One region of the Mesorhizobium sp. M0862 genome, then DNA from elsewhere that is predicted to be linked to it. Evidence: riboswitches for the same ligand, from Rfam matches in the RefSeq annotation. Region 1 holds a riboswitch; the other holds the start of a gene.

The links. Region 1 has a riboswitch for S-adenosylmethionine ahead of metX (homoserine O-acetyltransferase MetX). Riboswitches for the same ligand answer to the same signal wherever they lie in the genome.
Region 2: another riboswitch for S-adenosylmethionine. It lies ahead of NKI15_RS05920 (O-succinylhomoserine sulfhydrylase); the one in region 1 lies ahead of metX (homoserine O-acetyltransferase MetX).

The regions. Positions count from the first base shown of each region.
Region 1 is NZ_JAMYOJ010000007.1:94,412-97,816, reverse strand. Features, by position in the region: gene metW (methionine biosynthesis protein MetW) at 1-586, opposite strand, end outside; gene metX (homoserine O-acetyltransferase MetX) at 583-1,752, opposite strand; SAM riboswitch at 1,813-1,890, opposite strand; gene hisC (histidinol-phosphate transaminase) at 2,017-3,126, shown strand; gene NKI15_RS12950 (prephenate/arogenate dehydrogenase family protein) at 3,131-3,405, shown strand, end outside.
Region 2 is NZ_JAMYOJ010000003.1:188,046-191,450, forward strand. Features, by position in the region: gene NKI15_RS05910 (ABC transporter substrate-binding protein) at 1-384, opposite strand, end outside; gene NKI15_RS05915 (2'-deoxycytidine 5'-triphosphate deaminase) at 486-1,580, opposite strand; SAM riboswitch at 1,721-1,798, shown strand; gene NKI15_RS05920 (O-succinylhomoserine sulfhydrylase) at 1,856-3,046, shown strand; gene NKI15_RS05925 (ceramide glucosyltransferase) at 3,058-3,405, opposite strand, start outside.

The sequences.
Region 1 (3,405 bases):
GGCCGAAGAAATTCCAGAACCACCATGGCATCGACAGGCCGATCTTCTGGCCGTTGCCGTCGAGCGCGGTGGCTTTCTCGACCGAAGCGCCGAGTTCCTCGACCAGATTGACGAAGTCGCGGATGGTGCAGAAATGGATGTTGGGCGTGTCGTACCAGGAATAGGGCAGGTCCGCGGTCACCGGCATCCGGCCCTTGACGAACAGCGACAGCCGCACCCGCCAGTGGCCGAAATTGGGGAAGGAGACGATGGCGCGGTTGCCGATTCGCAGCAGCTCGTCGAGCACCAGCTTCGGGTTGCGGGTCGCCTGCAGCGTCTGAGACAGGACGACGAAGTCAAAACCCTTGTCCGGATAGAATTCGAGGTCGGTATCGGCATCGCCCTGGATGACCGAGAGACCGCGCGCCACGCATTCATTGACGCCGCGCTGTGACAGCTCCAGCCCGCGGCCGTCGACCTGCTTGGTCTCCTGCAGGAGTTCGAGCAGCAGGCCGTCGCCGGAGCCGACATCGAGCACCCGCGACTGCGGCGGTATCAGGTTGGCCACGACTTCGAGGTCGACGCGCTGGCTGCCATTGACGCTCATGAGGCGAGCCCCCTTGCGCGGGCCGCCGAGCCGATGAAGCCCTTGATGGCGGCAAACAGTTCGGGTTCATCGAGCAGGAAGGCATCATGGCCGCGGTCGGTGTCGATCTCGACGAAGGAGACGGAGGCGCCGGCGGCGTTGAGCGCATGCACGATCGAGCGGCTCTCCTCGGTCGGGAACAGCCAGTCCGAGGTGAAGGACACCAGGCAGAAGCGGGTCTTGGTCCCGGCAAAGGCATCTGCCAACCGGCCGCCATGGTCGGCGGCGAGGTCGAAATAATCCATCGAACGGGTCATGTAGAGGTAGGAGTTGGCGTCGAAGCGGTCGACGAATGTCATGCCCTGGTGGCGCAGATAGCTTTCGATCTGGAAATCTGCGTCGAAACCGAAGGTCAGCGCTTCGCGGTCCTGCAGATTGCGGCCGAATTTCCGATGCAGGGCGGCTTCCGACAGATAGGTGATGTGGGCGGCCATGCGCGCCACGGCGAGCCCCTTTTCCGGGCGCTTGCCGTGCTCGAAATATTTGCCGCCATGCCAGTCCGGATCAGCCATGACAGCCTGGCGGCCGACCTCGTGGAAGGCGATGTTCTGCGAGGAATGGCGTGCGCCTGTGGCGATCGGCAGGGCCGAGAAGACGCGCTCGGAATAGCATGACGCCCATTCCAGCACCTGCATGCCGCCCATCGAGCCGCCGAGCACGCAAAACAGCTTTTCGATGCCGAAATGGTCGACCAGCATCAGTTGCGCCCGCACCATGTCGCGGATGGTGATGATTGGCAGGTCGAGGCCGTAGGGCTTGCCGGTGGCGGGATTGGTCGAGGCCGGACCGGTGGAGCCGAGGCAGCCGCCGATGACGTTGGAGCAAATGACGAAGAAGCGGTTGGTGTCGATGATCTTGCCGGGACCGATCAGCACTTCCCACCAGCCGGGCTTGCCGGTCACCGGATTGGTGCTGGCGACATGCTGGTCGCCGGTCAGCGCGTGGCAGACCAGGATGGCGTTGGTGCGGGCATCGTTGAGGGCGCCATATGTCTGGTAGGCGATCTGGAACGGCGACAAAAGCGTGCCGGCGTCGAGCTTCAGCGGCTTGTCAGGGCCAAAACGCAACACAGGGCTCGACGGGTTGTCGGCCTCGTTGTTGGTTTTTGTAGCGCGGAGCGCGGCCATGTGACTCTCCTTGCCCGCCGTCAGGCAATAAAAAACCGGCAATGCGATCGCAAAGCCGGTTACGTCACGCAAACGGCCCTTTAGCGAGTTGTTTAACGTGGCTGCAAGCCGACCGGCCAAATCACCACGGAACTGTTGCGTTCTTCTAGAACTCGTGCGGCCCGGCGTCAACGGCCAGCTATTGCCCGCCTCTCGACATTCGCGGCTACGGCTTGTATTTCCGCTGCGGCCTCCGGACGGAGGCATTCTCGATGGATTTGCGACATGGACAAGACAGCGGACAAGGCACGGCCGACGCCCCGCGCGGGCATTATGGACATCGACGCCTATGTGCCGGGCAAGAGCACGGCACCGGCCGGCGTCGCCAAGGTCCATAAATTGTCGTCGAACGAGAACCCGCTCGGCCCGTCGCCGAAGGCGATCGAGGCCGCGCGCGAAGTGGCCAGCAAGCTCGATGTCTATCCCGACGGCACCGCCCGCCGGCTGCGCGAGGCGATCGCCGAGGTGCATGGCCTCAACCCGGCAAACATCATCTGCTCCAACGGTTCCGACGAGATACTTGGCCTGCTGGCGCAGACCTATCTTGCGCCAGGCGATGAGGCGATTTTTACCGAACATGCCTTCATGGTCTACAAGATCTACATTCAGTCGGCGGGGGCCAAGCCGGTTGCTGTGAAGGAAACTGAGGAGCGCGCCGACGTCGACGCGATCCTGGCCGCGGTGACGCCGCGGACCAAAATCATCTTCCTCGCCAATCCCAACAACCCGACCGGCACCTATCTGCCGTTCCAGGAGGTCCGCCGCCTGCATTCCGCGCTCCCGGGCAACGTGCTTCTGGTGTTGGACGCGGCCTATGCCGAATATGTCAGGCGCAATGACTATGAGGCCGGCATCGAGCTGGCGGGCAGCGCACAGAATGTGGTCATGACCCGCACCTTGTCCAAGCTCGGCCTTGGCGGCGCGCGCATCGGCTGGATGTATGGCCCACTGCACATCGTCGATGCCATCAACCGTGTCCGCGGCCCTTTCAACGTCAACGCAACAGCGATCGAGGCCGGCATTGCCGCCATCCGCGACCGCGCCCATGTCGAGCGCAGTTCGTTGCACAACGAGACCTGGCTTACCTGGTTGAATGAAGAACTGACGAAGCTTGGGCTGCGCGTGACGCCCAGCGTCGGCAATTTCGTCCTCATCCACTTTCCCGACGACAAGAAGCATTCGGCTGAGGCGGCGGACGACTACCTCACCCAGCGCGGCTATATATTGCGGCGCGTTACCGGCTATGGCTTTCCCAATGCGCTGCGCATGAGCGTCGGCACCGAAGAAGCCAATCGCGGCGTCATCGATGCCCTCACGACATTCCTGAAAAGCTGAAACAATGACATCACCGATGTTTGAAAAGATCGCGCTGGTCGGCATCGGCCTGATCGGCTCGTCGCTGGCCCGAATCATCCGCCGCGAGGGCCTGGCCCGCCATGTCGCCATCGCGACGCGCAGCCCGGCCACGTTGGCACGGGCGAAGGAGCTCGGTCTTGGCGAGAGCTACACCACCGACGCCAGGGAAGCGGTCCGCGACGCCGACCTGATCATCGTCTCGGTGCCGGTGGGATCGTCGGGCGAGGTGGCGCAAGAGATCGCAGCGGCGCTGAAAAA
Region 2 (3,405 bases), on a different contig from region 1:
GGAAGTGAGGTCGCTGTCCTTCGGCGCCACCAGCGCCAGCGGCGTCGTGTAGTATTTGTTGGTGAAGGCGACCTGTTTCTTGCGCTCCTCGGTGATGCTCATCGAGGCGATGATGGCGTCGAACTTTTTCGCCTGCAGCGCCGGGATGATGCCGTCCCAGTCCTGGGTGACGATCTCGCACTCGACCTTCATCTGCGCACACAGCGCATTGGCAATGTCGATGTCGAAGCCCTCGATCTTGCCGTCCGCGGTGATGGTGTTGAAGGGCGGATAGGCGCCCTCGGTGCCGATCTTCAATTTCTCCTGCGCCTCAGCCAGCGAGCCGGCCGATATCACCAGCATGGCAGCGCTCGCTGCCGATATGATCCATCTTGAAATCTGCATTTTGGTTCCCCTTGCGCGCCGTTCTCTTGCCGGCCACCGAAAGGCAGCCAAGCATGGTGAGGCAGCGCAGGCAAGTATTTTGCCTGACGGTGATCGAAGGTTCAGCCGGCGGGGCGGAAATGCTTGGAGAGCTTGAGGCCTTGCGCCTGGTAATTCGAGCCGAGATCGGTGCCGTAAAGCGCCTGCGGCCGCTTCAGCATGTGTTCGTAGACCAGCCGGCCGACGATCTGGCCGTGGTCGAGGATGAACGGCACTTCGTGGCTGCGCACTTCGAGCACCGCCCGGCTGCCGGTGCCGCCTGAGGCCGAATGGCCGAAGCCCGGATCGAAGAAGCCGGCATAGTGAACACGGAATTCGCCAACCAGCGGATCGAAGGGCGTCATCTCGGCGGCGTAGAGCGGCGGCACGTGCACGGCTTCGCGGCTGACCAGGATGTAGAACTCGTCCGGGTCGAGCACCAGTTCGCCGGCGCCGCTCTTGTAGAGCGGCTCCCAGAAATCGACGGCATCCTGGGCGGCGCGCTTGTCGACATCGACCAAGCCGGTGTGATGCTTGCCGCGATAGCCGACCAGGCCGTTCTGGTCGCCGTCAAGATCGATCGACAGCGCAATGCCGCCGCCGGAAATGTTGGGCGGCTCGGTCGCCACCAGCATCTCGGCGCGGTGCAATTCGTTCAGCTCTGCCTCCGACAACAGCGCGTTTCCGGTGCGAAAGCGGATCTGCGACAGTCGCGATCCGGCGCGCACGACGATCGGGAAGGTGCGCGGACTGACTTCGAGATAAAGCGGCCCGTGATAGCCGGCGGCGATCTTGTCGAACTCATGGCCGCGATCGGTCATCACCCGGGTGAAGATGTCGAGCCGGCCTGTCGAGCTCTTCGGGTTGGCCGAGGCGGACACGTTTGCGGGCAGCGCCAGGCTTTCGAGCAGCGGCACGATGTAGACGCAGCCGGTTTCCAGCACCGCGCCCTCGGCGAGACTGAACTCATGCAATTTCAGCCGGTGAAGCTTGTCGGCCACCAGATGATCGGGACCCGGCAGGAAGGAGGCGCGCACGCGAAAAGCCTTGTCGCCGAGCCTCAGATCGAGGCTCGCCGGCTGCACCTGGTCGACATCGAGCGCGCGCGGCGACTCCAGCGCGCCGGACTGAAACAGCGCGGAAATGTCCTGATCGGGAAGAATGCCTGTCTGCCGCAAAAGGCTGGCTCCGCTCCAAGGTCGGTCTCTTTGTGGCAGGTTCTTGCCGCAAAACCGCTGGATATTATTGCGGAACCTGCCTGGTACAAACCTCTTAATGAAGCCGGCAATTGACGCAAGCGCAGGTGAGGTCTAAAGGGTCGTTATCCCGTGGTGATTTGGCCGGTCGGCTTGCAGCCACGTTAAACAAGTCGCTAAAGGACCGTCGGGCCGCAAGGCCATATGGACCGGTTGCGACTTTCGCGGCCGGTTTTTTTGTGTCTGGAACAAAAGCGATGAGCACCAAGAAGCGTAACTGGAAACCTCAGACCGCACTCGTGCACGGGGGAACGCTGCGTTCCCAGTTCGGCGAGACGTCCGAAGCGATGTACCTCACCCAAGGCTATGTCTACGAGACGGCGCAGGCTGCCGAGGCCCGTTTCAAGGGCGAGGAGCCGGGCTTCATCTATTCGCGCTATGCCAACCCTACCGTCGACATGTTCGAAAAGCGCATGTGCGCGCTGGAGGGTGCCGAAGATGCGCGCGCCACGGCGTCCGGCATGGCTGCGGTGACGGCAGCGCTCCTGTGCAGCGCCAAGGCCGGCGACCATATCGTTGCGGCGCGCGCGCTGTTCGGCTCCTGCCGCTGGGTGGTGGAGACGCTGGCGCCGAAATACGGCATCGAGGCAACGCTGGTCGACGGCACCGACATCGCCAACTGGGAAAAGGCGGTGCGGCCGAACACGAAACTGTTCTTCCTGGAAAGCCCGACCAATCCGACGCTGGAAGTGGTCGACATCGCAGCGGTGGCGGCGCTCGCCACCTCGATCGGCGCCAGGCTGATCGTCGACAATGTCTTTGCCACGCCCTTGCAGCAGAAGCCCTTGCAGCTCGGCGCCCATATCGTCGTCTACTCCGCGACCAAGCACATTGACGGCCAGGGACGCTGTCTCGGCGGCATCATCCTGTCGGACAAGAAATGGATCGACGAGAATTTGCACGACTATTTCCGCCACACCGGCCCGAGCCTGTCGCCGTTCAACGCCTGGACGCTGCTCAAGGGCCTGGAGACGCTGCCGGTTCGGGTGCGCCAGCAGACGGAAAGCGCGGCCAAGATCGCGGATTTCCTGGCAGGACGGCCGGAAATCGCCCGCGTCATCTATCCCGGCCGCGCCGACCACCCGCAGGCCGACATCGTCAAGAAGCAGATGACGGGCGGATCGACGCTGATCTGCCTCGACGTGAAGGGCGGCAAGCAGGCGGCCTTCGCCTTGCAGAACGCGCTCGACATCGTGCTGATCTCCAACAATCTCGGCGACGCCAAGAGCCTGATCACCCATCCGGCGACCACCACGCACAAGAACCTCAGCGACGAAGCTCGCGCCGAGCTTGGCATCGGGCCGGGAACGCTCAGGCTGTCGGTCGGTCTTGAGGATACGGACGATCTGCTGGAGGACGTTGCGCAGGCGCTGAAGGCAGCCGGGTAGGCCGCGAGGCGTCACGCTCCCGACGAAGCCTCTTCCAGCTCGGCTGCCTTGGTGCCGATGATCATGGTGTTGCCGCGCCAATCGACGGCGCCGCTCAGCCAGCCGCGCGCCCAGATGGCGGGAAGCATCATGTCGCGGACCATCATCGCCGGGACCATGCGCAGCGACAGATGCCAGCCCTTGGCCGCGGCCAGCGCGCATTCGGGAATGTAGGCCGCCGTCAGCACGGCCAACACCGTGGCCGGCAGGCTGATGCCGGCACTTGCTGCCGCCACCAGCGCCAACGCCAACGGCACGGCGACGCCGGTCAGGATCTCGGGTGCGAAAAACAGCGGGAAAGTGACGCGGCGCAACCGCGC